2 regions of the Streptomyces sp. NPDC059002 genome follow, and region 2 is predicted to be linked to the other one. Evidence: riboswitches for the same ligand, from Rfam matches in the RefSeq annotation. Region 2 holds a riboswitch; the other holds the start of a gene.

Region 1 (15,707 bases), on a different contig from region 2:
CTGCCGGGTCGCGGTCGTGGTGTGCACGGCCTGCTGGACGGCCTGGTACACGGTCTCGACGGGCAGCCGCAGCAGGGCGCCCAGGCCGCCCGCGGTGGCCGCGCCGAGGTGGGCGACGTGGTCGATGCGGTGCTCGTGCAGGCAGATGCCCTTGACCAGGGCCACCTGGATCTCGTACGCGGCGACGACGCCGCGCAGCAGGTCGCCGCCCGTGCGGCCGGTGTGCTGGGCGACGGCGAGCAGCGGCGGGATGTTGTCGCCGGGGTGGGAGTAGTCGGCCGCCAAGTACGTGTCGTGGAAGTCGAGTTCGCGCACGGCGGTGCCGTTGGCCCAGGCGGCCCATTGGGGCGGGACCCGGGTGCGGGATCCGAGGACCGAGGCGCCGGGCGTGCTCGCACGGTGCGCGGTGGCCTGGGCGCGGGCGACCGCGACCGGGCGCCTGGTCAGCGACGCGACGGCGACCGCCGCGTTGTCGATCACCCGGTTGACGGCCATGGAGACGCTGTCCGCGTCGAGTTCTTCGGTGGCGGTGGCCATGGCGGCGAGTTTCCAGGCGAGTTGGTCCTCGCGCGGCAGTCGGTCGGTGCTGGGGTGTACACGGACGTGGTGCTCGATCACGACGCTCCTCGTGGGGGTTCCCGAAGGTCCTTACGAGAGCGAGACTGCCCCGTCGGCGCCGGGCGGGCCAGCGTCCGCGGCTGTGGAATTCGTACAGCTCTGAGCTGGGAATCTGCGAAATGTGCGAACTCTGCGGATGCTATGTTCGCAAGGACCGCCGCCCCGCCGTGCCGACCGGGCGGCCCGCGGAGCGAGGTGTGCCATGGCCCAGCGAAAGACCGTACGGAAGGTCTACGCGCCCGCCCGGCTGCGTCGGCTGCGCCGCGAACACGGCATGAACCAGATCGACATGGCCCGCGCCCTGAACATCTCCTCCAGCTACGCCAACCAGATCGAACAGGGTCAACGCCCGCTCACCGGCCCGGTGCTGCGCCGGATCGCCGAGGTCTTCGGCGTGGACACGGAGTACTTCTCCGACGCGGACGAGGACCGGCTCGCCACCGATCTGCGGGCCGCGCTCGCCGACGAGGCGTGCGGCGTGCCGCTGCCCGACGCCACGGAGATCGGCGAGGCCGCACGGGATCACCCCGGGGTCGCCCGCGCGCTGGTGGCCCTGCACCGCCGCTACCGCGACGCCGCCGAGCAGGCGGCCGCGCTCGCCGCCCCGCACCCGGGCGGCACCGCCCTGCTGCCGCCGGGTGAACCGCACGACGAGGTACGGGACTTCTTCTACGCCCATCACAACCACTTCGAGCCGCTGGACACCGAGGCCGAGCGGCTCGCCGAGGCGCTGGAGCTCCAACCAGGCCGTGCCTCCGGGCCGTTGGGCGCGCGGCTCACCGACCGGCACGGCATCCGCGTCGTGCAGGCCGCGCCCGGCGGCTCCGGCGACGCCCGGCGCTTCGACCCCGACGCGGGACTGCTGTTCCTCTCCCCCTGGCTCAGCGAAGGACAGCGCGCCTTCCAGCTCGCCACCCAGCTCTGCCTGCTCGAACACGGCACGCTGCTCGACCGACTCGCCACCGCAGCGCCCGAGTTGACGTCACCGGCATCGGCGGCGCTGGCCCGCATCGGGCTCGCGAACTACTTCGCCGGTGCCCTCCTCATGCCGTACACGTCCTTCCACTCGACGGCCGAACAGGTCGGCTACGACATCGAGTTGCTGTCCGCGCGCTTCGGCGTCGGCTTCGAGACCGTCTGCCACCGCCTGAGCACCCTGCAGCGCACCGGGCAGCGGGGCGTGCCGTTCTCGTTCCTGCGTGTGGACCGTGCGGGCAACATCTCCAAACGGCAGTCGGCGACCGACTTCCACTTCTCCCGGCTCGGCGGCACCTGTCCCCTGTGGACGGTCTACGAGGCGTTCTCCGCGCCGGGCCGGATCCTGACCCAGGTCGCCGAAATGCCGGACGGGAAACGCTCGTTCTGGGTGGCGCGGACCATCACCCGCGGCGGCTTCGGTCACCACGCCCCGCGCGCGGAGTTCGCCGTGGCGCTCGGCTGCGAGCTGCGTCATGCGCACCGTCTGGTCTACGCGGAGGGCGTCGCCCTCGACGAGCCACGGGCGGCGACCCCCATCGGCCTGGGCTGCCGCATCTGCGAGCGGCGGGACTGCGCCCAGCGGGCCAGGCCACCGGCCGGTGGGCGGCTCGCCATCGATCCCGACCGGCGGACCTACGTCCCCTATCCCGTCGATGCCCGCACCCGCTGAACCCGCCGCCCGCATGACCGCGCCCGCCCCCACGTACCCGAAGGATTCCCCTGGTGACCAGCCGCGTCCTGTTCGTCTCGCCCGCCATGAACGCGTCGCTGCGCGAGGCCCGTTTCGACGACGGCGCCCCGCTCGACGACCGGGGCCTGACCGCGGCGCGCGCCGCGGCCGGATCCCTGTCCGCGCCCGCCGCCTCCGCCATCGTCGTCTCGGACAGCCCTCGGTGCCGGGGAACAGCGGAGGCGCTCGGGCTCGGCCCGGTGACCGCGCCCAGGGAGCTGACCGGCATGGACATGGGGCGCTGGCGGGGCAGGACCCTGCACGAGGTGAGCGCCGGGGAGCCGGAGGCGGTGGCCCGATGGCTGACCGATCCGGACTGCGCGCCGCCCGGCGGGGAGTCCGTGGCGGCCTTCTGCGCGCGCGTCGCGCGCTGGCTCGACACCGCGCCGACCGGCGACGGACGGATCGTCGCCGTCGTCGAGCCGGAAGTGGTGCGCGCCGCGGCGGTCCATGCGACGGGCGCTCCACCGGCCGCGCTCTGGCGGATCGATGTGGCACCGCTGACGGTCACGGAGTTCAGCGGCAGGTCCGGACGGTGGAACGTGCGGCTCGGTCACGCCCTGGACACGCCCTGAACCCACGGGAGTTGACTCAGTGGGCCGGAGCGTCCCGGTAGCGGCTCAGTGCCGCGGCGACGGCGCAGCGCACACACGTGGCGTCCGCCGACGGCTCGGCGCCGCAGGTGTCCCCCGCGCAGTCGCCGATGAGCAACTCCAGCTCCCGCACCAGGCGTTCGGTCCGCTTCGCCTGCTGGGCGAGGACGCGGACGCGGGCGCTCTGGCCGCCTATCTGCCGTCGGCTCGCGACCAGTTGCTCGTACTCACCGGGGGTCAGGGCCACCGCGTCGCGGCCGCCGAGAGTGATGTGTCGCGGCTGCAGTTGTCTGGCCACTCGGCTCCTCGATTCGTCGCCTGATCGTGGTGGTTCCTGTGCAACGCGAGAGGGCCCCCGGATGGTTCCGGGGACCCTCGCGTACGACGGATCGAGCCAGGTGCGACGGACCGGGTCAGCGCCCGGCCGACACCACCTCACCAGGCGCCGCGACCGGCCGTGGCCGCAGCAGTCGTTCCGCCAACTCGCCGAAGAGCAGGCCGAATCCGGCCCACAGCGTGATCTGCGTGGCGAGCGCGGAGAGCCTGAAGCGCCACAGCAGCGCCGCGGGGAAGTGCTCCGGCACCTCGTTGACCACGGGCAGGATGGCGAACGCGATCCCGATGACCACGGCGAATCCGGCGAGGGAGACGACCGTGGCGTACCAGGTGCCGATCCTGGGGGCGAGCCGCTTGCCCAGGATGGTGGCGCCGACCGCGAGGAGCACGCTCAGCACCATCATCAGCACATACAGGGTGGTCCGCTTGCCGATGGTGTCGGGGTTGCCGACGGCGGGCGGATTGGCCGGGTACTTGAGGAACGGGACGACGTACACCGCGAGCAGCGCGCAGCCGGAGAGCAGCAGCGCGGTGGCGCGCGGGCCGAAGTTCCCGACGCGGCCCAGGGCGTAGCAGTAGGCGAGTGCGGCGATGCCGCCGAAGGCGACCCCGTAGACGAGGACGCCGGTGGCGAGACCGGCCGTGGACTGCAGGCTCCGGGAGACGAGTTCGGCCTCGCCCTCGTGGGAGTGACCCGCGTGGGCCTCCTCGAAGCCGATGGCGCTGTCGACGTTCGGCTCGCCGAGGAAGTAGGCGACGACCAGGGCGAGCACGCCGGCGGCCAGGCCGGCGAGCATGCCCCGAACGAGCAGATTTCTTACGGTTGTCGAGTTCATGTGCGCGCGGCGTTCCTCTGGTCAGTGGCAGGGGAAGCCGAGCAGGTGGCGGGCGTCGTGCACCCACTCATGGACCTCCGCGCCGCTGAACACGGAGGTGGCGCCCTGTTCGGCGCCGACGAAGTACAGCAGGACGAGCATCAGCACACCGAAGAAGACCGCCCAGGGGGCGATCGCCTTCAACGGCAGCTTTGCGGGTACGACAGGGGTGGTGGCGGTCGGCTGGGCGACGTGCTGCGCCATGGCAGGGCCTCCTCGGGAGTTCGCGTCCCATCTCGGTGGTGCACAGGACGACGGCAACGGGTCTGACTCACAAGCGCTCCGGGGACCGCTTGCACACAGTGGCGCGACCGTGCCGGGCTCTCACCGGCTTCCGTTTCGTACCGTCGTCGATAACCAACTGAACGTACCGCCTGTCGCGTGCATGGCCAAGATGGCATCCCTCACTCCCGTTCACGCCCGCGCACGCCCCCCCTCCGGCTCGTCGGCCGCCTGACATGCGCGCCGGTTGCGTCGTCGGACTCTTGTCAGGCGAGCTTGAGCAGCAGCCCGGCGAGGTCCGCCGGTGCGGTGATCATGCAGTCGTGTCCGGCCCGCAGCTCCCACACCTGGGACGGGGTTCCGTTGGGCTGCACCGCGGGGACCGGCCGTCGGACGATGCCTTCCGGCACACCGACCACGCAGTGGATGTGCGTCCGCGGGATCGCGTCGACGGCCGGGGCGTCCAGTCGGACCGGTTGCCGCAGGCAGCGCACCGACTGGTCGGAAAGCATCGAGCGCAGCCAGGCGACGTCCGCCGGGTCGGTGACGCCGAACAGGCCCGCGGGCGGCGGCATTTCGGGGAGCGGCGGAACCCGCCAGCCGCTCTCGGAGCGCACGGCGCGGTCGATCAGGGCCCGGGTCGCGGGCTGGACGTCGGCCGCGCTTTCGCCGTGCTCGGGGACCATGGCGTCGAGGTACACCAACTCGCCGATGCGAGCGGGGACTTGGTTGGCGACGGAGGAGATGACGAGTCCCGCGTAGCTGTGTCCCACGAGGATCACCTCGGTGAGGTCTGCCTCGACGATCAGCCCGACGATGTCGTCGACGTGCGTGTCGAGCCCCACATCGGGGCCGAGCAGATGGGCCTTGTCGCCGTGGCCGGTCAGCGACGGCGCGAACACCCGGTGTCCGGCGGACGCCAGGAGCGGGATCACCCGCTCCCAGCACTGTCCGCTGTGCCAGGCGCCGTGTACCAGCAGATAGGTCGACATGAGGGTGCTCCTTGCTGTGCCGGGGGTCGGCTCGGGGGTCGTCGGCCATGCTGCCGACCGGGCGCCGGGCCAGCCAGTACCTCCCCGGTCCTGGGGGTGACAGGGCCAGGCACGCCGCGGCGGCGCGAACTACCGTGGGGAAGAGGTCGCGATGCTCGCCGGGGTCAGCGCCGAGTGAGGAGTGCCGCTAGCCGCCGAGTCCGAAGAACTTCGTGATCCAGTGGCTGGAGCAGATCGAGTCCAGGAAGTACGGGGCGCCGGTGCTGCCGCACTGTTCGGGGCCGGTCCCGGGGTCGACGGGAGTGCCGTGGTTGATGCCGGGAACCTTGTTGACCTCGACGGCCACCGTGCCGTCGGAGGCCACGTATTCGTCGTGCTGGGTCGCGTTGGGGCCGATGGTGGAGCTGCGGGTCGGAGTCTGGGAGAGCCCGTGCAACTCCGTCCACTGATCGCGCAGTTCGGTCGCGTTGCGCGGTACGACCGTCGTGTCCTTGTCGCCGTACCAGATCGCGGTGCGCGGCCACGGCCCCCCGTACGACGGGTATGCGTCACGCACCCGCTGGGCCCACTCGCCCGGGCTCAGATCCACTCCCGGGCTCATGCACTGGAAGGGGGTGCTGCCCTTCGTGCAGTTGTAGGGCAGGCCCGCGACGATCGCCCCCGCGGAGAAGACGTCGGGGTAGGCGGCCAGCATGACCGAGGTCATGGCACCGCCCGCGGACAGGCCGGTGACGAAGACCCGCTCGGCGTCGCCGCCGTAGGACGAGACGGCGTGGTCGGCCATCTGCCGGATCGAGAGGGCCTCACCCTGGTCGCGCCGGTTGTCGGTCGACTGGAACCAGTTGAAGCACTTGTTGAGGTTGTTCGACAGGGTGGTCTCGGCGAGGACCAGGATGAACTTGTCACGGTCGGCCATGTCCGGCAGGCCCGAGTGGTCGGCGTACGTCTGGGCGTTCTGTGTGCACCCGTGCAGCGCGACGACCACGGGCGCGTGCGCGGGCAGCGACGCGGGCTTGTACACGTACATCTTCAAAGCACCGGGATTGGAGCCGAAGCCGGACACCGGCGTGAGGCCGACCGCGGCGCTCGCGGACTGCGCGGGACCGGTGAGGACGAGCGGGAGGGCGAGGGCGGCGACGGCGACGAGACCTGCCGTGAGACGGCCCCACCGTCCTCGTGGCCGCGCGTGATGTGGGGGGACAGACATGCGGAACACTCCTTGATGTCGATGCACGCCCGGCGTCTCGGGGTCGCCGACGCGGCGGTGTGATGTGCGATGCCGCGCCGGAAGCACCGGGCGTGGTTCGGAACCGTAAGGTCCGCCCCGTCCCGCCACCATGGTCGCGGGCACCACATGCGCGGGTACGGCCCGCGCCGGCACACGGATTGCGCGGCCCCGGCCGCCCTGCTATCCGACTCGGCCGTCACGCGGGCGAGTTCAGGGATGTCGCCCCACGGGCACGAGCACGGGCACGAGCACGACGAGGGACCGCACCGGGCGGTGACCTCGTGCCGCGTACGCTCACCATGTGTTCCCCACCCACCCGTTCGCCGTCGGGCATGGCGCCTCACGCCATGTCCGGACCCGGGCCCGCTGCCTACCGTGAAGGCCATGAACAGCACCCGCACCACTGAGGGCGACGCCGTCCGCGCCGTCGGCCCCGATGCGTCCTTCGCTCCCGCAGACCGCTTCCTCAAGGGGCGAACCGCCCTGGTGACAGGCGCCGCGAGCGGCATCGGGCGGGCCTGCGCCGTCGCCCTCGCCGACGCCGGGGCCCATGTGCACGTCGTCGACCTGGCCGCGGAGGCCGCCGAGCGGGTGGCCGAGGAGATCGGCGGCGTCGCCCGCGTGGCCGACCTCTCCGACATGGCGGCCGTCGACGGTCTCCCCGCCGACGTGGACATCGTCGTCAACAACGCCGGGCTCCAGCATGTCGCGCCGCTGCACGCATTCCCGCCCGACCGCTTCGCCCTCATCCAGAAGATCATGGTCGAGGCCCCGTTCCGCATCATCCGGCGCACCCTCCCCCACATGTACGCGCAAGGGTGGGGCCGCGTCGTGAACATCTCCTCCGTGCACGGGCTGCGGGCCTCCGCCTTCAAGGGCGCGTACGTCGCCGCCAAGCACGCGCTGGAGGGGCTGAGCAAGGTCGCAGCCTTGGAGGGGGCCGCCCACGGCGTCACGTCGAACTGCGTGAGTCCCGCCTACGTCCGCACCCCCTTGGTCGAGGCCCAAGTCGCCGACCAGGCCCGCTCGCACGGCATCGCCGAGTCGGACGTACTGGAGAAGATCATGCTGGAGCGCAGCGCCGTCAAGCGCCTCATCGAACCGGAGGAGGTCGGCTCGGCGGTGCTGTGGCTCTGCTCCGAGAACGCCGGGTTCGTCACCGGCGCCTCGCTGCCGCTGGACGGGGGCTGGACCGCCCACTGACCGTGCCCCGTGTCCCCCGTATCCGCGGGTGCGCGCGACGACGCGCGCACCCGCCCTGCCCGAGGTTCGCTCCATGTCCCAGACCACCGCTGCCGCCACCACCGCACTCCGTCACCTGATGGAGCTGCTTGCCACGGATGCCTCCGCCGAGGAGTACACGGCGGTGGCCGCGCGGGCCCGCGCCGACGGAATCGACGACCGCGACGTCAAGGAGATCGACAGGGCGGTGTCGACCGCTCTCGGGGTCCGCAAGGTGCTCCGCCGCCAGCGCCGTCGCGAGGCCGAACTGACCGCGCTGTTCGACACCGCGAGCGATCTGGCCGCGCTGCGCGATCTCGACGCCGTCCTGCACTCGATCGTCCGCCGGGCCAGAACACTCCTCGGCACGGACACCGCCTACCTGACCCTGGTGGACGAGGCCGCCCAGGACACCTACATGCGGGTCACCGACGGCTCGGTCTCGGTCGCCTTCCAGGAGCTCAGGCTCAACCTCGGTGAGGGCCTCGGCGGCCTCGTGGCCCAGTCCATGCGCCCTTACGCGTCCCCGGACTACCGCACGGACGAACGGTTCCAGCACACCGAGACCATCGACCACGGGGTCCTGGACGAAGGCCTTGTCGCCATCCTCGGCGTACCGCTGCTGCTCGGCTCGGGCCCGGCGGGCAACCGCAACGTCATCGGCGTGCTCTTCGCGGCCGACCGCGGCCCGCGCAGCTTCTCGCCCGACGAGGTGGCCCTGCTCGGTTCGCTCGCCGCGCACGCCGCCATCGCCATCGACACCGCCCGCACGCTCGACGACGCCCGGACCGCGGCGGCGGAGCTCACCGAGGCCAACACCGTCATCCAGGACCACGCGGCCGCGATGCAGCGCGCCGCCGAAGCCCACGACCGGCTGACCGACCTGGTGCTGCACGGCTCGGAGGTGTCCGAAGTGGCCGCGGCGGTGGCCGAGTTCCTCGGCGGCCGACTGACCATCTTCGACCCGAGGGGTGACGTCCTCGCCCGGGCGGGCGGTCGGGAAAACTCCCCCGCACCCGACTCCGACGCCCTGTCCCAGGCCGTCGCCCGGGCCCGCGCCGAGGGCCGTTCCGTGCGCCACGGCGACCATTGGCACTGCGCCGTCCTGGCCGGACAGGAACTCCTCGGCAGTCTCGCCTTCCACGGACGCCCGGACCTGGAAGGCCCCGACCGCCGCCTGTTCGAGCGCACGGGCACCATCACCGCGCTGCTCCTGCTGCTGCGCCGCACCGTCGCCGAGACCGAGAACCGCGTGCGCGGCGAACTGCTCACGGACCTCCTCGACGGTGCGGGCCGCGACCCCGCGCTGTTCGCCGAGCGCGGCCGCCGCCTCGGCGTGGATCTGACCCGGCCGCACCTGATGCTCGTCGCCGAGTCCGACGCGGATGCGGACGGCAGGCTCACGGCCGGGGCCCAGCAGTACCTCTTCGGCCGCGAGGGTCTGTGCTGCGAGTACGAGCAGCACGTCGTCATGCTCGTCCCGGACGACGGCACCGAGCCCGGCCAGGCCGCACGCGCCGCCGCCGAACACCTCTCCCAAGGACTCGGCGAACCCGTGAGCGTGGTCGCGGCCGGACCCTGCCAGGGGCCGGCCGCGCTGCCCGATTTCCACCTGGAGGCCCGCCGCTGTCTGAGCGCCATGCGGGTACTCGGCCTGACCGGCGACGGAGCCTGCGCCGCGGACCTCGGATTCCTCGGCGTGCTGCTGGGCAAGGAACAGGACACCAGCGGCTTCGTGGAGAGGATCCTGGGCCCCGTCCTCGACTGGGACGAGCGCAGGGGAACGGAACTCGTCCGGACGCTCCAGGCGTACTTCGCCGTCAACGGAAGCCACATCCGCGCCAAGGGCCTCCTCCACGTCCACGTCAACACCGTGGTGCAGCGCATCGAGCGGATCGGCGCGCTGCTCGGGCGGGACTGGGAGACCCCCGAGCGGGCGTTGGAGATCCAGCTCGCGCTGCGGATCCACCTCATCTCCCAGCTGGGCCGCACCCGGACGGACCGGTAGGACGGCGGGCCGCGGTACCGGCCGGGACGCGCAGTTCCGGCACGGTGGCCGCCCGCACGTCGTCGATGCCGACGCCCGGCGCGAGCTCGGCCAGGACGAGCCCTTCGTCCGTCACGTCGATGACGGCGAGGTCGGTGATGATGCGGTCGACCACGCCGCGCCCGGTGGCGGGCAGGGTCAGCTCGTCGACGATCTTCGGTGAGCCGTCCTTCGCGGTGTGCTCCATGACGACGATGAGGCGGCGGGCGCCGTGGACCAGGTCCATGGCGCCGCCCATGCCCTTGACCATCTTCCCGGGGATCATCCAGTTCGCCAGATCGCCGGTGGCCGAGACCTGCATGGCGCCAAGGACGGACACGTCGATGCGCCCGGCGCGGATCATGCCGAAGGAGAAGGCGGAGTCGAAGGAGGCGGCGCCCGGCTGGAGGGTGACCGTCTCCTTGCCCGCGTTGATGAGGTCCGGGTCCTCCGCCCCGTCCACCGGGTACGGGCCGACGCCCAGGATGCCGTTCTCGGCGTGGAGGACGACGTGGATGCCGTCGGGGAGGTGGTTGGGGATCAGCGTGGGCAGACCGATGCCCAGGTTGACGTACTGCCCGTCCGCCAGTTCCCGGGCGGCGCGGGCGGCGAGCTGGTCGCGGTCGAGTGCCATGGGTCAGGCCTCCTGGGCTGCGGGGCGTACGGTGCGGCGCTCGATGCGCTTGTCGGCGGGATCGGCGGCGACGATCCGGTCGACGTACACGCCCGGCAGATGGACGGCATCGGGGTCCAACTCGCCCGGCTCCACCAGGCGTTCGGCCTCCACCAGGGTGGTCCGCCCGGCCATCGCCGCCAGCGGGTTGAAATTGCGGGCGGCGCGGTGGAAGACGCAGTTGCCGTGCCGGTCCGCGACCTCCGCGCGGACGAGCGCGAAGTCCGCGGTGATGGACTCCTCCAGCAGATGGCGGCGGCCGCGGAACTCCCGGACCTCCTTGGGCGGGGAGGCCACGGCCACGCTCCCGTCGGCGGCGTACCGCCACGGCAGCCCGCCCTCCTCGACCTGGGTTCCCGCGCCGGCCGGGGTGAAGAACGCGGGGATCCCGCTCCCGCCGGCCCGCAGCCGCTCGGCGAGCGTGCCCTGCGGGGTGAGTTCGAGCTCCAGCTCACCGGAGAGGTACTGCCGCGCGAACTCCTTGTTCTCGCCCACGTACGACGACGTCATCCGGGCGATCCGTCCGGCCCGCAGCAGCAGGCCGAGCCCCCAGTCGTCCACGCCGCAGTTGTTGGACACGACCCGCAGGCCCGTCGTCTCCGTACGGGCCAGCGCGGCGATCAGCGTCGACGGGATCCCGCACAGTCCGAAACCGCCGACGGCGAGGGTCGCCCCGTCCGGGATGTCGGCCACGACGTCCGCGGCCGGATCCACCACCTTGTCCATGCTCGTCTCTCCCACATTCCTCGGCCCAGGGTGCACCGGCTCGTCCCGGCCGATGGCCCGCGAACCCGCCCTGGGGTCTGGTGCCTTCACCCTTCACCGCGGTACGGCCCTACGGGTATGTGTTCCGGCCCTATGACCTCGCCGATGCGTATGGCGCCGCCGGCGTCGGGACGGCGTGCGCCGAGCGCGGACGCCGTGTTTCAGCAAGTTCTTGCGAATGGAACCCGAGGGGCACCAACGGAAGGGACAACCCCTTGCCCCGACCATGAACTTCCACACCATTACTGCAAGTTGATGGCCCTTTGCACCCGTCGGTCCCGTCCAAAGATGCAATCCATTGATGAATCTTGCAGCAAATCTTGACGCGCTCATGCACGGACGGCAATCTCAGCCGCGGACCTCCCCCCACGGCAGCCTGGCGCAGGGCTGTCTTCGTGGGCACAGCCATGCCCACTTCACCGAAGGAGCCGCAGAATGCACCATCGATCCCGCCTGTTGGGCGGAGCGCTGGCCGGAACACTGACGGCGGCGGGACTCGCCGCCCTCGCGCCCTGGCAGTCGCAGGCGACACCCCCCGGCGAGAAGACCGTCACCGCCACCCTCTTCGAGCGGCCGTTCAAGGACGTCGCCGCGGCCTGCACCGACCAGTTGGGCCCCGCCGGTTACGGCTACGTCCAGGTGTCCCCCGCCTCGGAGCACATCCAGGGCGACCAGTGGTGGACCTCGTACCAACCCGTCAGCCACAGGATCGCGGGGCGCCTCGGTGACCGGGAAGCCTTCAAGGGCATGGTCGACGCCTGCCACAAGGCGGGCGTCAAGGTCATCGCGGACGCCGTCATCAACCACATGAGCTCCGGCTCCGGGACGGGTACAGGAGGGACCGCGTACTCCAAGTACGACTACCCCGGCACCTTCCAGGACAAGGACTTCCACACCTGCCGCAAGGACATCAACGACTACACCGACCGCGACAACGTCCAGAACTGCGAACTCGTGGGCCTCGCCGACCTGGACACCGGCAGCGACGCCGTCCGCACCACCATCGCGAAGTACCTCGGCGACCTGCGCTCGCTGGGCGTGGACGGATTCCGCATCGACGCGGCCAAGCACATGGCGGCCGCCGACGTCGCCGCCATCAAGGGCAAGATGGGCGACCCCGGGTTCTGGGTCTCCGAGGTCATCCACGGGGCCGGGGAGGCCGTCCAGCCCGACGAGTACACGGGTGTCGGGGACGTGGACGAGTTCCGTTACGGCGGGCACCTCAAGAGCGCCGTCCAGGGCGGGAACATCGCCCAGTTGAAGTCGGTCGCGGACGGCAAGCTGAGCAGCGGCTCGGCCCGTACGTTCGTCGACGACTGGGACACCGAGCGCAACGGCTCCACGCTGACGTACAAGGACGGCGAGCGCTACACCCTCGCCAACGTCTTCATGCTGGCCTCGCCCTACGGCTCCCCCAACGTCTACTCCGGCTACGAGTGGACCGACAAGGACGCGGGCCCGCCGTCCGGCACCGACGGCTGGACCGACGTCCACACGCAGAAGGCGATCACGGGACTCGTCGGGTTCCGCAACGAGGTGGGCTCCGCCGAGCTCACCGACTGGTGGGACAACGGCGGCAGCGCGATCGCCTTCGGCCGCGGCAGCAAGGGATTCGTCGCCCTCAACAACGGCGACGGCGAGCTGACCCAGACCTTCACCACGTCCCTGCCGGCCGGTACGTACTGCAACGTCGCCAAGGCCGCGCCGGGCGACTGCGCGGGCGACACGGTCACCGTCGGCGCCGACGGAAAGGTCGCCGCCACCCTGCCCGCGCGCGGCACGCTCGCCCTGCACACCGGGGCCCTCGCCGACTGAGCGGCGACTGAGCGGCACACCAGGTGAGTTCGGGTCCGAGGGGCGGCGGCGATCGGCCGTCGCCCTCGGTCGCTCCAATCCCTCTTACGAGGAACCGTGGCCGTCAGACCTCCTGGACCGCCTTGTCCGACGCCGCAGGGTTGCCCTCCGGCGTCGGCCGCTCTGACGTGATGTCGCGCAGGTCGCGGCCGCGGGTCTCCTTCAGCATGGCCACCGTGATGGTGGTGACCACCGCCGCGGCGGACACATAGAGCGCGACCGGTGTCGCCGAGCCGAAGTCCTTCAGGAGTTCGACGGCGATGATCGGGGCGAGTGCCCCGGCGATGATCGAGGCGAGCTGGGAGCCCATCGAGGCCCCGGAGTAGCGGATCTTGGTGTCGAACATCTCCGAGATGAACGCGGCCTGCGGCCCGTACATCGCGCCGTGCAGCACCAGGCCGACGGTGACCGCCAGCGTGATCATCCCGAACGACTCCGTGTCGACCAGGCCGAAGAACGCGAACGCCCAGAGTGCCATGCCCGCGGAGCCGATCAGGGTCACCGGCCTGCGGCCGATCCGGTCCGACAGGGCTCCCCACAGCGGGATGGTGACGAAGTGGACGGCCGAGCCGATCAGCACGGCGTTCAGCGCGACGCTCTTGGACAGCTCCAGGTGCGTGGTGACGTAGACCAGCACGAAGGAGGTGATGACGTAGTACGAGATGTTCTCACCGAAGCGGGTGCCGATGGCCCCCAGGACACCGCGCCAGTTCTTGCGGAACACCTCCACCACCGGCGGCTTCTGAGCAACGCCCTGGGCGGCGGCGGCCTCGGCCTTCGCCTGCGCCTCCAGGAAGACCGGGGATTCACTGACCGAGACCCGGATCCACAGGCCGATCATCACCAGCACACCGGAGAGCAGGAAGGGAACGCGCCAGCCCCAGGACTCGAACGTCTCGTCCGACTGGACCGCGGCCAGCAGCGCCAGGACGCCGGTGGCCAGCAGGTTGCCGCCGGGGGCACCGGACTGCGGCCAGGCCGCCCAGAAGCCGCGGTGCTTGTCGCCGCCGTGCTCGGAGACGAGCAGCACCGCACCGCCCCATTCACCGCCCAGGGCGAAGCCCTGGACCAGACGCAGCACGGTGAGCAGGACCGGGGCGCCGACGCCTATGGAGTCGTAGGTGGGCAGCAGGCCCATCGCGAAGGTGGCGCCGCCCATCATGAGCAGGCTGACCACCAGGAGCTTCTTGCGCCCGATCTTGTCGCCGAAGTGTCCGAACACCACGCCGCCCAGGGGCCGGGCGGCGAATCCGATCGCATACGTGATGAAGGCGATCAGCGTGCCGACGAGCGGGTCGCTGTGGGGGAAGAACAGCGTGTTGAACACCAGCGCGGCCGCCGTGCCGTAGAGGAAGAAGTCGTACCACTCGATGGTGGTGCCGATCAGGCTCGCGGCGACGATCCGGGCGATGCCGCCGGAGTGGCCTCCGTCGGCCGTCTCGGCGGTCTGGGTGTCGTTCATGGGTGGGGTCACCGCTTTCGCTTGCGGGTGGGGAGGGTGTGTCGGTCGAAGGGTGGCCGAAAACATAAAGTCGGGGAGGACCCCGCAGCCATGTGCCGGACTGCTACACCGCTCGTCACGGCTATGGGTCCGAGGGCCATGTGGGGGGCGCGCCCGCTACTCCAGCGGGCAGCTCGTGAGCAGTGCCGCGGAGCCCGCGTCGGCCGGGCGCCGGACCGTGCGGTCGCCCGGCGGCCGCCCCTTGCCGCCCAGCCAGTCCTCCATGGCAGCGAAGGCGGCACGGTGGCAGGGGACCATCGGGCGGAGCTTGTCGGGGAAGGTGTCGACGAGCGAGTCGACGTGCGTGCCGTCCTCGATGCGGTAGTAGCGCAGCAGCGCGCCGCGTCCCGCCTTGTGCACCATGCGGGCGTAGACGTCGGAGTCCTTGCTGATGGGCAGCAGCACATCGAGCGTGCCCTGCAGCGTGATCAGTGGTTTGCCGATGCGCCCGGTCAACGCGATGCGGCCGACGGCCCGTTGGACCGCGGGCGGCCGGGCGGCGTAGTTGTAGTCGGCGTCGCAGTCGGGGGTGCCCGGGGCGCAGTAGGGGGTGCCCGCCTCGGTCGCTCCGTCGAAGTCCGGGTCCAGTTCCTCGCGGTTGATGCGCTGCGTCAAGTCCCAGTAGACCTTGTGGTGGTAGGGCCACAGGAACTCCGAGCCCGCCGGGTATCCGGCCTTGTGCAGGGCCTGTTGGGCCTCTTGCGCTCCCGGGCCTCCGGCGGCGTACGCCGGGTAGTTGCGCAGCGCGGGTGGCAGGAAGGTGAGCAGATGGGGGCCGCCGGTGCGCCACAGGGTGCCCTCCCAGTCCACTCCGCCGTCATACAGCTCGGGATGGTTCTCCAACTGCCAGCGCACCAGGTAGCCGCCGTTGGACAGGCCGGTGGCGAGGGTGCGGGCGGGAGGCCTGTGGTAGCGCTGGGTGACGACTGAGCGTGCGGCACGCGCGAGTTGGGTGACGCGCTGGTTCCACTCGGCGATGGCGTCACCGGGCTCGCGGCCGTCGCGGTAGAAGGCCGGGCCGGTGTTGCCCTTGTCGGTGGCGGCGTAGGCATAGCCGCGGGAGAGCACCCAGTCGGCGATGGCGCGGTCGTTGGC
Region 2 (15,707 bases):
GCCGCCGTCCGGGGTCGGGTCGGTGATCCGGTGCCAGCCCGCCCTGCCCTAAGCGGCCTTGTGGAAGTCCGGTGCGGTTCGGGTGCGCCCCGAAGGGGCGCGGGGAACTGCGCGACCAGCCACGACGCACCCGCAGATGTGGACCGTACTTCCCGCGGAGCGCTCAGAACCGCACCGCGTCGTCCGCGAGACGTGCCGGGCAGCGGTCCGCCGCGGCCGGGTCCTCGTGCCGGGGCGGCCGCGCGAACGCCTCGGCGCAGACGGCGGGCGCCGTCACGCGGCGGCCCGCCCGTACGCGCCGACCGGGTGGAGCGCGGCGAACTCCAGCGGCGCCGACGGGTCGATGGACACGTTCAGGGGTGCGGGCTCGGCGCCCGCGCGCACCAGCAGGTCGCCGACCGCGGCGATCATCGCGCCGTTGTCGGTGCACAGGCGCAGCGGCGGGACGCGCAGCGTGATGCCCGCGGCGCGGCAGCGCTCCTCGGCCAGGGAGCGCACGCGCGAGTTGGCGGCGACGCCGCCGACCACGACGAGCGTGCCGACGCCGTGCGCCCGGCAGGCCGCGACCGCCTTGCGGGTGAGCACGTCGGCGACGGCCTCCTGGAGCGCCGCCGCCCCGTCGGCGACCGGGAGTTCACGCCCCGCGTGGCCCTCGGCCCAGCGTGCGGCGGCCGTCTTCAGGCCGGAGAAGGAGAAGGCGTACGGGGCGTCGCGCGGGCCGGTGAGCGGGCGCGGGAAGGCGACGGCCGCGGGGTCCCCGGTGCGCGCCGCCCGGTCGATGGCGGGTCCTCCGGGGTAGGGCAGGCCGAAGACCCGGGCGACCTTGTCGAAGCACTCCCCCGCCGCGTCGTCGAGGGTGTCGCCGAGGTGCACGATCGGGTCGCGCGCGAGGTCGCGTACGAGGAGGAGGGAGGTGTGGCCGCCCGACACGATCAGGACCATGCAGGGGTTCGGCAGCGGGCCGTGCTCCAGGGTGTCGGCGGCGACGTGGCCCGCGAGGTGGTGCACGCCGTGCAGCGGCACGTCCAGGGCGTACGCGAGGCTCTTCGCGCCCGCGAGGCCGACCTGGAGGGCGCCGGAGAGGCCGGGTCCCGTGGTCACCGCGACCGCGCCGATGTCGGACATGCGCAGGCCCGCGTCGTCCAGGGCGCGGCGGACGACCGGGGTGAGCGCGTGGACGTGGGCGCGGGCGGCGATCTCGGGGACGACGCCGCCGTAGCGCGCGTGTTCGTCCATGCTCGACGCGACGGCGTGGCCGAGGAGGCGTCCTTCGCGGACGAGTCCCGCGCCCGTCTCGTCGCAGGACGACTCGATGCCGAGCACCACCGGAGAGCCCATCGGGGGTTGGCCTTTCTGCGCAGGGGGCCGGGCGGGCCACCCCGCACGGCTTATTGCAAGTAATGCGCAATAAGGGTACGCCGCCTGGTCACCAGTAGAGTGCGGCTGCGCAGTCCCCCTCCCGAACCCCGAGGTACCCGCAGTGAGCCCCGCACCCCCGGCCTCCCCTTCAGGCATACCCGCCGTCACCGTCGTCGGGATCGGGGCCGACGGCTGGGACGGACTGCCCGCCGCGTCCCGCGCGGCCCTCGCCGCCGCCGACGTCCTGATCGGCGGCCCCCGCCAGCTGGACCTGCTGCCCGCACCGGACTGCCCCGGCGAACGCGTCGCCTGGCCCTCGCCGCTGCGGCCCGCCGTGCCCGGCCTGCTCGCCGCCCACGCGGGGCGCCGCGTCGCGGTCCTCGCGAGCGGCGACCCCATGTTCTACGGCATCGGGCGCGCCCTGACCGAGGAACTCGGCCCGCGGGCGCTGCACGTCCTGCCGCACCCCTCCGCCGCCTCCCTCGCCTGCGCGCGCCTCGGCTGGCCCGTCGAGGACACCGAGGTCGTCACGCTCGTCGGCCGCCCCACCGCCCGCCTCGCCGCCGCGCTGCACGACGGGCGACGGCTCCTCGTGCTGAGCGCCGGCGCCGGAACGCCCGGCGAGATCGCCGCCCTGCTGCGCGAGCGCGGCTTCGGGCCGAGCACACTGCGCGTCCTCGAACAGCTGGGCTCCGAGCGCGAGTTGTCGTACGAAGGAGTCGCCGACACCTGGTCGCACGCGCCCGGCGATCCGCTGAACGTCGTCGCCGTCGAGTGCCGCCGCTCCCCCGACGCGCTGCGCCTCGGCACCGTGCCGGGCCTGCCCGACGCGGCGTACGAGTCCGACGGCCAGCTCACCAAGCGGTACGTCCGCGCCGCCACCCTCGCCGCGCTCGCGCCCGAACCCGGCGAGCTGCTGTGGGACGTGGGCGGCGGGTCCGGTTCGATCGCCGTGGAGTGGCTGCGGGCGCACCCCGCGTGCCGCGCCGTCACCGTCGAGAAGAACCCCGTACGGGCCGAGCGGATCACCCGCAACGCCGAACGGCTCGGCGTCCCCTCCCTGCGCGTCGTCACCGGCGCGGCGCCCGCCGCACTGGCCGAACTCCCCACGCCCGACGCCGTGTTCATCGGCGGCGGCCTCACCGCGCCCGGCCTGCTCGACGCCTGTTGGGCCGCGCTCCCGGTGGGCGGGCGGCTCGTCGCCAACACCGTCACCCTCGAGTCCGAGGCGCTGCTCGCCGACCGGTACCGGCGGCACGGCGGCGAGCTGGTGCGGCTCGCGGTCGCCCAGGCCGTCCCCGTCGGCGGCTTCACCGGGTGGCGGCAGGCCATGCCGGTCACCCAGTGGTCCGTCACCAAGTCTGGAGATCAACAACGATGACCGTGTACTTCATCGGCGCGGGGCCCGGCGCGGCCGACCTGATCACGGTGCGCGGCGCGCGCACGCTCGCCGCCTGCCAGGTCTGCCTCTACGCGGGCAGCCTGGTGCCCCGCGAACTGCTCGCCGAATGCCCGGACGGGGCACGGCTCGTGGACACCGCACAGCTCAACCTCGATGAGATCACCGGGGAGTTGGTGCGCGCGCACGAGCAGGGGCTCGACGTGGCGCGGCTGCACTCCGGCGACCCGTCCGTGTTCAGCGCGGTCGCCGAGCAGATGCGGCGCCTCGACGCGGCGGGCGTGCCGTACGAAGTGGTGCCGGGGGTTCCCGCGTTCGCCGCGGCTGCGGCGGCGCTCAAGCGGGAGCTCACCGTTCCGACGGTCGGGCAGACGGTGATTCTCACGCGGATCGCGCAGCGGGCCACGGCGATGCCGCCCGGCGAGGATCTTGCCACGCTGGGGCGCAGCGGGGCGCTGCTCGTACTGCACCTTGCCGCGGGGTATGCCGACCGCGTGGTCGAGGAGTTGCTGCCTCATTACGGCGCGGATTGCCCTGCCGCTGTTGTCGCGCTCGCCAGCCGGCCCGATGAGGTCATCCTTCGGGGGACCTTGGCGGACATCGCGGGGCAGGTGAAGGCGGCGGGGATCGTGCGGACCGCTGTGATCATGGTGGGGCGGACGCTGGGGGCCTCGCAGTTCCGGGACAGTCATCTGTACTCGGCGGAACGTGACCGGCACGTCTGCTGATTCTTCGACTGCGGGCGCGCTGTGGCTGGGCACGCCCACGCGGCGGAGCCGCACAGGTCACAGCCCCGCGCCCCTCACGGGGCGCTTCTGCCCACCACCGCCCCTGCCCGGTCGATGCAGATGACGTCCACCGCCACCGGCGCGCCCCGCAGCACCGCCAACGCCTCGTCCCGCGCCGTGACCGCCACCAGGTCGCCCAGCGGGACGCCCGCCGCCTCGCACAGGCGCAGGGCCTCCAGGCCCGTGTTGGCGGCGGCGACCTGAGCGGCGAGGTCCTCGTCCGCGCCGCCCGTGCGGGCCAGGTCCGCGAGGAAGGTCTTGTCGACCTGGGAGCGGGCCGAGTGGAGGTCGAGGTGGCCTGCGGCGAGTTTCGAGAGTTTGGCGAAGCCGCCGCAGATGGTGAGGCGGTCGACGGGGTGGCGGCGTACGTACTTGAGGACCGCGCCCGCGAAGTCGCCCATGTCCAGGAGGGCTTGCTCGGGCAGTCCGTACTCGGCGATCACCGTCTTCTCCGACGTCGAGCCTGTGCACCCGGCGACGTGCGTGTGCCCGGCCGCCCGTGCCACGTCGACGCCGCGCCGGATGGAGTCGATCCACGCCGAGCAGGAGTAGGGCACGACGATGCCGGTGGTGCCGAGGATCGACAGGCCGCCGAGGATGCCAAGGCGCGGGTTCCAGGTGGAGCGGGCGATCTCCTCGCCGTGGTCGACGGAGACGGTGATCTCCACGTCCGGCGCGACGCCCGCGCGCTCGGCGACCAGCGTCACGTGGTCCCGCATCATCTGCCGCGGCACGGGGTTGATCGCGGGCTCGCCGACGTCGAGGGGCAGACCGGGGCGCGTGACCGTGCCCACGCCGGGGCCCGCCTTGAAGACGATGCCCGAGCCCGGCGGCAGCCGTCGCACCGTGGACCGGACCAGGGCGCCGTGCGTGACGTCCGGGTCGTCGCCCGCGTCCTTGACGACGGCCGCCATCGCGTGACCGGAGCCGAGTTCCTCGGCCGCCAGTGCGAAGGCGGGCGTCTGGCCCTTGGGCAGCGTGATGGTCACCGGGTCGGGGAACTCGCCGGTCAGGAGCGCCGTGTACGCGGCGGTGGTGGCGGCGGTCGCGCACGCGCCGGTCGTCCAGCCGGGACGCAGGCCGGTGTGCTTGAGTTGGGCGCTGCGCCCGCCCTTTGCCTCACTCATGAAGGAAACCGAACTCCGTGCACGTACTGATTCTCGGGGGAACGACCGAAGCCCGCCGCCTGGCGGAACTCCTCGCGGGCGAGGCGGGAACGCGTGTGACCAGTTCCCTCGCGGGCCGGGTCGCCGCGCCGCGGCTGCCGCCCGGCGAGGTCCGCGTCGGCGGCTTCGGCGGGGCCGAAGGGCTCGCGGAGTGGCTGCGCGAGCACCACGTGGACGCGCTCATCGACGCCACCCATCCTTTCGCAGGGACGATCTCGTTCAACGCGGCGGCGGCCGCCGCCGCGACCCATGTTCCCCTGCTCGCGCTGCGCAGGCCCGGGTGGGTCGCGGGCGAGGGCGACGACTGGCACCCGGTCGGCTCCCTCGCCGCCGCCGCGCGGCTGCTGCCCGCGCTCGGGCGGCGGGTGTTCCTGACCACCGGGCGGATGGGGCTCGCCGCCTTCGCGGGCCCCGATCCGGCCGCTCCCTGGTTCCTCGTACGCTCCGTCGACGCGCCCGAGCCGCCCTTCCCCGCCCGAATGGAGGTGCTCCTCGACCGGGGCCCCTTCACCCTCGACGGTGAAAGAGAACTGCTGCGCCGCCACCGCATCGACGTCGTGGTGACGAAGGACAGCGGGGGCGTGGCGACCGCGCCGAAGCTGGCCGCCGCGCGCGAGGCGGGCGTGCCCGTCGTGGTCGTACAGCGGCCTGCCGAGCCCGAGGGGATCACCTGCGTCGCCACACCACAGGCGGCCGCGGGCTGGGTCCGCCTGCTGCGCGACTAGGCCCCGTAAGGCGGATCGTGCCGCGGGACGCGGGCCCTGGCACGCCCTCCTCCGCCTTGCAGCTGCACGCACCAGACCCCGCTCACCGGCACCGCAAGGTGAGCGCCACCCGTACGCGGCCTGATCCGCCGGGCAGGCCCTGGGCCCCGTAAGGGGCGCGGGGAACTGCGCGACCAGCCGCGACGTGCCCGCAGGGGCCCACCGCCCCCGCGGAGCGGCCCCTACTCCGGGTAGCGCCGGGGCGTCCAGACGACCCGTTCCCCGCCCCCGCGCCGCCGCGACACCCGCGTCTGCGAGGAGCCGACGATGAGGAGTGTCCGCATGTCGACGTCGGCGGGGTCGAGATCACCGAGGCGTACGACGCGCACGCTCTCCTCGGGGCCGCCGACGTCGCGGCCGAGGACGACCGGGGTGTCGGGCGCCCGGTGTTCGAGGAGCAGCTCGCGTGCCTTGCCCACCTGCCAAGTGCGGCTGCGGGAGCCGGGGTTGTAGAGGGCGAGCACCAGGTCCGCGGCGGCCGCGGCGGCGAGCCGTTCCGCGATGACCTCCCACGGCTTGAGCCGGTCGGAGAGGGAGATCGTGGCGTAGTCGTGGCCGAGGGGTGCGCCCGCGCGGGCCGCCGCGGCGTTGGCGGCGGTCACTCCGGGGAGCACCCGCACCGGTACGTCGGCGTACTCGTCCTGCGAGGCGACCTCAAGGACGGCCGTGGCCATCGCGAAGACGCCGGGGTCGCCGCCCGACACGACGGCGACGCGCCGCCCGCGCCGCGCCAACTGCAGGGCGAACTCGGCGCGTTCGGACTCGACGCGGTTGTCGGAGCCGTGCCGCAGCTGTCCGGGGCGGCGCGGCACACGGTCCACGTACGTGGTGTAGCCGACCAGGTCGTCGGCGGCGGCGAGCGCGCCGCGCGTCTCGGGGGTCAGCCACAGCGGCCCGGCGGGACCCGTGCCGACCACGACGACCTCGCCGCGCTCCGGGTCCGCCGCGGGCTCGGGCGCGGGGCCGCCGGTCAGCGGCGCGACCCGGCTCGGCAGGACCGCCACGGAGAAGTACGGCACCGACTCCGGGTCCACGTCGGCCAGTCGGCCGGTGCGCTCGCCCTCCATGGTGGCGCGCTCGACGTACCGGGCCTCGTCGATGCGGCCCGCGCGCTCCAGGGCGCCGCGCACCTTGCCGAAGGTGCGGCCGAGCTTCATGACGACCGCCGAGTCGGTGGCGGCGAGGCGCGCGGCCAGCTCCTCCTCGGGGAGCGTGCCCGGCAGGATCGTGAGGACCTCCTCGGCCTCCACGAGGGGCTCGCCGAGCCGGGCCGCCGCCGCGCTGACCGAGGTCACGCCGGGGATCACCTCGGTCGGGTAGCGGTGCGCGAGGCGCTTGTGCATGTGCTGGTAGGAGCCGTAGAAGAGCGGGTCGCCCTCGGCGAGCACGGCGACGGTGCGGCCCGCGTCGAGGTGGACGGCGAGCCGGGCCGCGGCCTCCTCGTAGAAGTCGTCGAGTGCGCCGCGGTAGCCGCCGGGGTGGTCGGTGCCCTCCGTGGTGACGGGGTAGACCAGCGGCTCCTCGATGTGGTCGGCGCGGATGTGCGCGGCCGCGATCGAGCGGGCGATGGAGCGGCCGTGCCGTGCCGAGTGGTACGCGACCACGTCGGCGGCGGCGATGACCTCCACGGCGCGCACGGTCATCAGCGACGGGTCGCCGGGCCCGAGCCCGACCCCGTACAGCCGTCCCTGCGGGCTCTGTCCGGTGTTCACGGCGTTCACTCCGCCTCGCTCGCGATGGCGTTGATCGCGGCCGCGGCCATCGCGCTGCCGCCGCGACGTCCCCGTACGACCAGGTACTCCAGGCCCGAGGTGTGCGCGGCGAGCGCGTCCTTGGACTCGGCGGCGCCGACGAAGCCGACGGGGATGCCGAGCACGGCGGCCGGGCGGGGGGCGCCCTCCTCGATCATCTCCAGGAGGCGGAAGAGCGCGGTGGGCGCGTTGCCGATGGCGACGACGGAGCCTTCGAGGCGGTCGCGCCACAGTTCGAGGGCGGCGGCGCTGCGCGTGGTGCCCATGCGCCGGGCGAGGTCCGGCACGGACGGGTCCGCGAGGGTGCAGATCACGTCGTTGTCCGCGGGCAGCCGCTTGCGCGTGACGCCGCTCGCGACCATGTTCGCGTCGCAGAGGACCGGCGCCCCGTCGCGCAGCGCCTTGCGGGCGTCGGCCACCACCTGAGGGCTGAAGGCGAGGTCGCGCACGAGGTCGACCATCCCGCAGGCGTGGATCATCCGCACCGCGACCTGGCTGACGTCGGCGGGCAGGCCCGCGAGGTCCGCCTCCGCGCGGATGGTGGCAAAGGACTCGCGGTAGATCGCCGCGCCGTCCTTCTCGTAGTCGAACACTGTGCTCTCGCTCATCTCGTGGCCGTTGGTTTCGTGGTGGTACGTGCCGTGGTGACCGTCTCGGTCAGGGTGCCGCCCGTCACGGGCACCCACTCCTCGCCGACGATGCGCACATTCACCTCGTACTGCCCGTCGCCGGTGGCGAGGACGTCGACCCAGTCGCCGTGCGGGTGCCCGCAGCGCCGTTCGCAGCCGGACCAGTGGACGGGGAGGCCGCCGAGGCCGGGCACGGCGTCGGCGCGTACGTCGGAGAGGGACTTGGCGCAGCCGGGGCGGCCGGTGCAGGCGCCGACGCCCAGCCAGGGCGAGTCGGGGGATGTGAGGTATCCGGCGCCGGTCAGCGCGGCGAGGCGCTCGCGGGCCGCCGTCTCGTCGGCGAAGCCGGGCAGGACGAAGCCGCGCCAGGGGGTGACGCGCAGTTCGTCGGCGGGCAGCGGGAGGAGGGAGCGCCACTGGGCGGCGGTGACGCGGCCGAGCGGGGCGTTGACGGCGAGGGCGCGGCCGATGACTCCGGGGGCCGGCGGGGCGCTGCGGGAGACGGCCCACGGCTCGGCGCGGACGGCCTCGATGCCTGCCTTCTCCAGCGCTCCTGCGAGGTCCACGGGCTGTTCGCGGGGCAGTTCCCACACCCGCCAGGCGCCGTTGCCCGCGGCGGTCGCGGCGGCGAGGAAGGCGCCCGCGGCGGTGAGTGCGGCGCGCGGCGCGTCCGCGGCGGGCACCCGGAAGGCGCGGCCCCCGAGGCGAACGACCGCGGTGCCGCCCGATTCTGCGATCAAGGTCACATCGCCGCCGAGCCCGACGACGTCTCCGCGCCCGTCGTCGACGGCGAACAGGAAGCGGCCCGAGAGGTCCGGCGTCCACTCCTCGGCGCACAGGAGTCCGTCCAGCTCACGGGCCCACAACTGCACGTCGGCGTGGCCGAGTCGGTCGGTTCCCGCCGCCGGTGACGCCACCACGTTCCGTACGCGTTCGTGCCGTTCGGAGGGGAGCAGACCGGCGTCCGCGAGCAGGGCGGAGAGTTCGCCTCCGCAGGTGTCGCCGAGGCCGCGCAGCTCGATGTTGCCGCGCGAGGTGATGCTGAGGTTCCCGTCCGCGAGACGCTCCGCCGCGGTGGCCAGGGCGTCGGCCTGACGGGACGTCAGGAGGCCGCCGGGCAGGCGGAGTCGGGCGAGGAGGCCGTCGTCGGCGCGGTGCAGGCGGAGGGCTCCGGGGCAGGCGTCGCCCCGGTCACGTATGGGAGATTCGCCCTGGTTTGGGGATGTTGCTCGGGTGGGCGGCATGGCGGCGAGCATACCCACGCGGATCCGGCCGGTCGCCTCCCGATACGGCCGTCCTGGCAGGTGGCCGCCCCGCCGACCGCGGGCAGGACTTACTATGCAGGCGGCGGACCGCCAGGTCCGTCGACGCCAGCGACGGCGTGGGTCCACCAGGACCCGAGGGAGGAAGCCCGGTGTGAATCCGGCGCGGTCCCGCCACTGTGAGCCCCACCCGTGTGGGGCGAGTCAGGAACTCCCGCCGTCCATACGACCACCCGGGGCGCGGACACCCCGAGGAAGGCCTGCGCCCGCATGCTTCTGCTGCTGTCGACCTCCGACACCGACCTGCTCAGCGCCCGTGCTGCCGGGGGTCCCGTCGACTTCCGGTTCGCCAACCCCTCCCGCCTCGACCTGGCCGAACTCCCCGCGCTGCTCGACGGCGCCGAGCTCGTCGTCGTACGCCTCCTCGGCGGCGTCCGCGCCTGGCAGGACGGCCTCGACCAGCTCACCGCGAGCGGCCTGCCCGTCGTGGTGCTCACCGGTGAACAGGCCCCCGACGCCCAGCTGATGGCCTCCTCCACCGTGCCGGTCGGCATCGCCGCCGAGGCGCACGCCTACCTCGCGCACGGCGGCCCCGCCAACCTGGAGCAGCTGGCCCGCTTCCTCTCCGACACCGTGCTGCTCACCGGCCACGGCTTCGAGCCGCCCGCTGCCGCCCCGTCCTGGGGCCCCCTCGAACGCGCCGCCCGCGCCGACGGCGCCGACGGCACTGACAGCCCGACCGTGGCGGTGCTCTACTACCGCGCCCACCACATGAGCGGCAACACCGCGTTCGTGGACGCCCTGTGCGGCGCGATCGAGGACGCGGGCGGGCGCCCGCTGCCGCTGTACGTGGCCTCGCTGCGCGCCCCCGAGCCCGAGCTGATCGACGAACTGCGGGCCGCCGACGCCATCGTGACCACGGTCCTCGCCGCCGGTGGCACCAAGCCCGCCGAGGCGTCGGCGGGCGGTGACGACGAGTCCTGGGACGCGGGCGCGCTGACCGCGCTCGACGTGCCGATCCTGCAGGCCCTGTGCCTGACCGGGTCGCGCACCGCCTGGGAGGAGAACGACGAGGGCGTCTCGCCGCTCGACGCCGCGAGCCAGATCGCCGTGCCGGAGTTCGACGGCCGCCTCATCACGGTCCCCTTCTCCTTCAAGGAGATCGACGAGGACGGGCTTCCCGCGTACGTCGCCGACGCCGAGCGCGCGGCGCGGGTCGCCGGAATCGCCGTACGCCACGCGCGCCTCAAGCACATCCCGGCCGCCGACAAGCGCCTCGCGCTCGTGCTCTCCGCCTACCCGACCAAGCACTCCCGCATCGGCAACGCGGTGGGCCTCGACACCCCCGCGTCCGCGGTGGCGCTCCTTCGCAGGCTCATCGGCGAGGGCTACGACTTCGGTCCTTCGGAGGAGATCCCCGGCCTGGTCTCCGGCGACGGCGACGAGCTGATCCGCGCTCTGATCGACGCGGGCGGCCACGACCAGGAGTGGCTCACCGAGGAGCAGCTCGCCGCCAACCCGGTGCGCATCCCGGCCGCCGACTACAAGCGCTGGTACGCGACGCTCCCCGAGGAGCTGCGCTCGGGCGTGGAGGAGCACTGGGGCCCGCCGCCCGGCGAGATGTTCCTGGACCGCTCCCGGGTCGGCCAGGGCGGCGACCCCGAGGGCGACATCGTGCTCGCCGCGCTGCGCCGCGGGAACCTGCTGATCCTCATCCAGCCGCCGCGCGGCTTCGGCGAGAACCCGATCGCGATCTACCACGACCCCGATCTGCCGCCCTCGCACCACTACTTGGCCGCCTACCGCTGGATCGCGGCCTCCGCGGCGGACGGCGGCTTCGGCGCCGACGCGATGATCCACCTCGGCAAGCACGGCAACCTGGAGTGGCTGCCGGGCAAGAACGCGGGCCTCTCCGCGGCCTGCGGCCCCGACGCCGCACTCGGTGACCTTCCCCTCATCTACCCCTTCCTGGTCAACGACCCGGGCGAGGGCACGCAGGCCAAGCGCCGCGTGCACGCCACGCTCATCGACCACCTGGTGCCGCCGATGGCGCGCGCCGACTCCTACGGCGACATCGCGCGCCTGGAGCAACTCCTCGACGAGTACGCCCAGATCAGCTCCATGGACCCGGCGAAGCTGCCCGCGATCCGCGCACAGATCTGGACGCTCATCCAGGCCGCCAAGCTCGACCACGACCTGGGTCTTGAGGACCGTCCCGACGACGACGGCTTCGACGACTTCCTGCTGCACGTCGACGGCTGGCTCTGCGAGATCAAGGACATGCAGATCCGCGACGGCCTGCACGTCCTCGGCACCGCCCCGGCCGGCGCCGACCGCGTGAACCTCGTCCTCGCGATCCTGCGCGCCCGCCAGATCTGGGGCGGCACGTCCGCCCTGCCCGGCCTGCGCGAGGCCCTCGGCCTCGACGAGTCGGCGGCGACGCGCGTCAGCGCGGACGAGGCCGAGGAGAAGGCCCGCGCCCTGGTCCAGGCGATGGACGACGCGGACTGGGATCCGACCGCCGCAGTCCAGGTCGCCGCTGCTGTGGGCAATCGTCCCGCAGGGCGGGACGGGTGGGCACAGCCCACGGTGCAGGGTGCCCCTGACCAGGGCGCCGACCCCGTCGCAGCGATCCTCCACTTCGCGGCGACCGAGGTGGTGCCCCGCCTCAACGCCACCACCGCCGAACTGGACAACGCCGTACGTGCGTTGGACGGCCGCTTCGTCCCCGCCGGGCCCAGCGGCTCCCCCCTGCGCGGCCTCGTCAACGTCCTGCCGACCGGCCGCAACTTCTACTCGGTCGACCCCAAGGCCGTCCCCTCGCGCCTCGCGTGGGAGACCGGCGAGGCCCTCGCCGACTCGCTCGTCGAGCGGTACAGGAGCGACAACGGCGAGTACCCCACCTCCGTGGGCCTGTCCCTGTGGGGCACGAGCGCCATGCGCACCGCGGGCGACGACGTCGCGGAGGCCATGGCCCTGCTCGGCGTCCGCCCCGTCTGGGACGACGCGTCGCGCCGCGTGACCGGCCTGGAGGCCATCCCGTACGAGGAGTTGGGCCGCCCCCGCATCGATGTGACGCTGCGCATCTCGGGCTTCTTCCGCGACGCGTTCCCGCACACGATCGGGCTGCTCGACGACGCGGTGCGGCTCGCCGCCTCGCTGGAGGAGCCCGCCGAGCAGAACTACGTGCGCGCCCACACCCAGGCCGACCTGGCCGAGCACGGGGACGAGCGCCGCGCCACCACCCGTATCTTCGGCTCGCGCCCGGGCACGTACGGCGCGGGGCTCCTCCAGCTCATCGACTCCCGCGACTGGCGCACGGACGCGGACCTCGCCGAGGTGTACACGGTGTGGGGCGGTTACGCGTACGGCCGCGGTCTGGAGGGCCGCCCGGCGCGCGCCGAGATGGAGACGGCCTACAAGCGCATCGAGGTCGCCGCGAAGAACACGGACACCCGTGAGCACGACATCGCGGACTCCGACGACTACTTCCAGTACCACGGCGGCATGGTCGCCACGGTCCGCGCGCTCAAGGGCACCGCGCCCGAGGCGTACATCGGCGACTCGACGCGGCCGGAGACGGTCCGCACCCGCACGCTGGTCGAGGAGACGTCCCGCGTTTTCCGCGCCCGCGTCGTCAACCCCAAGTGGATCGAGGCGATGCGCCGCCACGGCTACAAGGGCGCCTTCGAACTCGCCGCCACCGTGGACTACTTGTTCGGGTACGACGCGACGACCGGTGTCGTCGCCGACTGGATGTACGACAAGCTCACCGAGACGTACGTCCTGGACCCGACCAACCGCCAGTTCCTCCAGGAGGCCAACCCCTGGGCCCTGCACGGCATCGCGGAGCGCCTCCTTGAGGCGGAGTCGCGCGGCATGTGGGCCAAGCCCGACCCCGCCGTGCTCGAAGCGCTGCGCCAGGCCTACCTGGAGACCGAGGGCGACCTGGAGGACGAGGGCTGAGCCCCCGTCCGCCCCGGGCGGCCCGCCGTCACCGCGACGGCGGGCCGCCGAGCCAGGCGAGCGCGGCCGTGGTCAGCGCCGTGACCCCGGTGTCCAGGGTCGGCCCGACGAGCGGCGCGAAGAACGGCGAGTGGTTGGACGGGATGTCCCGCTCGAAGGTGCCCGCCTTCTGCGCGGCCGCCACCTCAGCCGGGTCGACGCCGCCGAACAGCCAGTAGCAGAGCGGAATCCGACGCTCCGCCGAGGTCGCGAAGTATCCGACGTCCTCGCTGCCGGTGACCGGGCCCGGGTCGATGATCCGGTCCGCGCCGATGACGGCGCCGAGCGCGGCCACCGTCCGCTCGACGGCGGCCGCGTCGTTGTCGAGGACGGGGAAGGCGTCGATCTCCGTGATCTCCGGTTCCCGCTCCGCGCCCGCCGTGATCGCCTCGCCCTTGACGATCCGCTCGACGGCGGCGAGCACCCTGGTCCGCACCTCGGGGGTGTAGGTGCGGATGTTGATCTGCAGTTCGGCCTCGTCCGGGATGATGTTGTCCTTCGTGCCCGCCCGCAGCGAACCGACGGTCACCACGGCCGTCTCGCCGCCCGCGATCTCCCGGGACACGATCGTCTGCAGCCGCATCACGGTCGACGCGGCCATCACCACCGGGTCGATCGACGCCTCCGGGCGCGAGCCGTGCGCGCCCTTGCCGAACATCCGCACCCGCAGCGCGTCGGTCGCCGCGAACGCCGGGCCCGGGTGCGCGCCGATCATCCCGGCGGGCAGCGGCGCGACATGCTGGCCGAGCACCACGTCGGGGGTGCCGAACCGCTCGTAGAAGCCGTCGTCGACCATCGCCCGCGCGCCCTGCGCGGTCTCCTCCGCGGGCTGGAAGACACCGAGGATCCGCCCCGACCAGTCGGCGCGGGCGTCGGCGAGCAGCTTCAACGCGCCGAGCAGACACGTGACATGCATGTCGTGGCCGCAGGCGTGCATCACGCCCTCGGTGCGGGACGCGTACGGCAGTCCGGTGCGTTCGGTCACGGGCAGCGCGTCGAAGTCGGCGCGCAGCAGGACGGTCGGGCCTTCGCCGTTGTCCAGGACGGCCACCACTCCGGTGCGGCCGACGCCGGGCGTCACCTCGTATCCGTACGACGTGGCGCGGCGGGCGATCTCGGCGGCGGTCCTGTGCTCCTCGAAGGACAGCTCGGGGTGCGCGTGCAGATCGCGGTAGAGGGCGGCGAGGTCGTCCTTGACGGCGTCGAGGCCACGGAGTGCGGAGGTCGGTTCGGTGGTGGTCATGTCACGCTCCTCGTCTCGGGCTGCCCCGCCACCTTACGTACGGGTACCGGGAACGGGAGGCGGTCCTTCCGGAGCGGCGGACGGAACCGGCGGGAAACGTGCGGCGTCGTCCCCACCATGACCACAGCCGCCACGCGCCACCTCTACCTCGTCCGGCACGGCGAGGCCACGCCGGACGAGAGCGGCCTGTCGGAGAACGGCCGCCGCCAGGCCGCACTCCTCGGCGAACGCCTCCGCGGCGTCCCCCTCTCGGTGATCCACCACGGCCCGCTCCCCCGCGCCGAACAGACCGCTCGCCTGATCGGCGAGCGGCTCGACGGCGTCCCGTGCCACCGGAGCGAACCGGCCGGTGACTACCTCCCGTATCTGCCCGCGCGCCAGGAGCTGCCGCCGGAGACGGCCGACGAGACGCTGGACAGGCTGGCCGGATTTCCCGCCCGGGAGCGCGAGTGCGGACCCGCCCTCGCCCGCGAGGCGCTCGCCCTGTTCACCGGGCCCGTGCCCGGCGACGAGCCCCGCCACGAACTGGTCGTCACCCACAACTTCCTGATCGCCTGGCTCGTCAGGGCCGCCCTCGACGCCCCGCCGTGGCGCTGGCTCGGCCTCAACCACGGCAACGCGTCACTGACCGCGATCCGCTACGCCCCGGGCCGCCCCGCCGCGCTGCTCTTCCAGAACGACATGCGCCACCTGCCCGCGGAGCTGCGCTGGACCGGCTTCCCCGCCGAGCTGCGCCCGCACGACTCCGGGGACTGATCAGGGACGGCCCCGCAGCGCGTGCTCGCGCACATCGCGCAGCAGCCGCGCCTGCTCGGCGATCGCGGGGTCCGGCGCCGCCCCCGACCGGACCGCGGCGGCGAACGCCCTTACCGTGGCGGCCACTTGGTCGTCGGCGGGCAGGACGATGTCGCCGCCGCCCGTGCGCCGCTCGACGCGGACGCTCGGCAGCTGGTCGGCGGGCGGCGTGAAGGCGCGGTCGACGGTGATCCGGCCGAGGCTGCCCCAGATCTCGTACGCGGAGCGGTAGCCGTGGTCGAGGCCGAAGGTGAGCTGCGCGGTGACCCCCGCCGGAGAGCGCAGCAGGGCCGCGCCCGCGGTGTCCACGGCCCGGCCCGGTCCTTCGGTGAGCGTGGCGCCGAGCACGTCGAGGCCGTCGCCCAGGAAGTGCAGGGCGGCCCGCAGCGGATAGACGCCGACGTCCCACAGGGCGCCGCCGCCCAGCTCGGGGCGGTGCCGGATGTCGTCGTCCGGCAGCCGGGGAATGGCGAACGCGGCGTGGAAGGCGCGCGGTTCGCCGATGGCCCCCTCCGCGATCAGCTTCGCCACGGCGGCGTGCTGGGA

Evidence for each region. A riboswitch is a leader RNA that binds a small molecule or an ion and turns the genes downstream of it on or off. The one in region 2 is predicted to bind cobalamin.
Region 1: it holds a riboswitch for cobalamin, as region 2 does, so the genes downstream of both, ACFWZ2_RS27345 (CbtB-domain containing protein) here and cobN (cobaltochelatase subunit CobN) in region 2, are expected to answer to the same signal.

The regions. Positions count from the first base shown of each region.
Region 1 covers NZ_JBHYJI010000034.1:79,772-95,478, reverse strand. The annotation lists gene ACFWZ2_RS27370 (MmgE/PrpD family protein) at 1-618, opposite strand, end outside; gene ACFWZ2_RS27365 (short-chain fatty acyl-CoA regulator family protein) at 821-2,266, shown strand; gene ACFWZ2_RS27360 (histidine phosphatase family protein) at 2,320-2,901, shown strand; gene ACFWZ2_RS27355 (hypothetical protein) at 2,918-3,217, opposite strand; gene ACFWZ2_RS27350 (CbtA family protein) at 3,333-4,091, opposite strand; gene ACFWZ2_RS27345 (CbtB-domain containing protein) at 4,113-4,334, opposite strand; cobalamin riboswitch at 4,369-4,520, opposite strand; gene ACFWZ2_RS27340 (alpha/beta fold hydrolase) at 4,619-5,344, opposite strand; partial or broken gene ACFWZ2_RS27335 (alpha/beta hydrolase family esterase) at 5,535-6,551, opposite strand; gene ACFWZ2_RS27330 (3-hydroxybutyrate dehydrogenase) at 6,957-7,775, shown strand; gene ACFWZ2_RS27325 (helix-turn-helix domain-containing protein) at 7,849-9,801, shown strand; gene ACFWZ2_RS27320 (3-oxoacid CoA-transferase subunit B) at 9,764-10,453, opposite strand; gene ACFWZ2_RS27315 (CoA transferase subunit A) at 10,457-11,218, opposite strand; gene ACFWZ2_RS27310 (alpha-amylase family protein) at 11,693-13,072, shown strand; gene ACFWZ2_RS27305 (MFS transporter) at 13,176-14,573, opposite strand; gene ACFWZ2_RS27300 (tannase/feruloyl esterase family alpha/beta hydrolase) at 14,730-15,707, opposite strand, start outside.
Region 2 covers NZ_JBHYJI010000016.1:106,019-121,725, reverse strand. The annotation lists gene tsaD (tRNA (adenosine(37)-N6)-threonylcarbamoyltransferase complex transferase subunit TsaD) at 274-1,338, opposite strand; gene cbiE (precorrin-6y C5,15-methyltransferase (decarboxylating) subunit CbiE) at 1,481-2,740, shown strand; gene cobM (precorrin-4 C(11)-methyltransferase) at 2,737-3,486, shown strand; gene ACFWZ2_RS17325 (cobalt-precorrin-5B (C(1))-methyltransferase) at 3,561-4,673, opposite strand; gene ACFWZ2_RS17320 (cobalt-precorrin-6A reductase) at 4,691-5,437, shown strand; gene ACFWZ2_RS17315 (precorrin-2 C(20)-methyltransferase) at 5,659-7,188, opposite strand; gene ACFWZ2_RS17310 (precorrin-8X methylmutase) at 7,194-7,835, opposite strand; gene ACFWZ2_RS17305 (cobalamin biosynthesis protein CobG) at 7,832-9,112, opposite strand; cobalamin riboswitch at 9,219-9,353, shown strand; gene cobN (cobaltochelatase subunit CobN) at 9,389-13,084, shown strand; gene ACFWZ2_RS17295 (amidohydrolase) at 13,113-14,366, opposite strand; gene ACFWZ2_RS17290 (histidine phosphatase family protein) at 14,484-15,122, shown strand; gene ACFWZ2_RS17285 (Gfo/Idh/MocA family protein) at 15,123-15,707, opposite strand, start outside.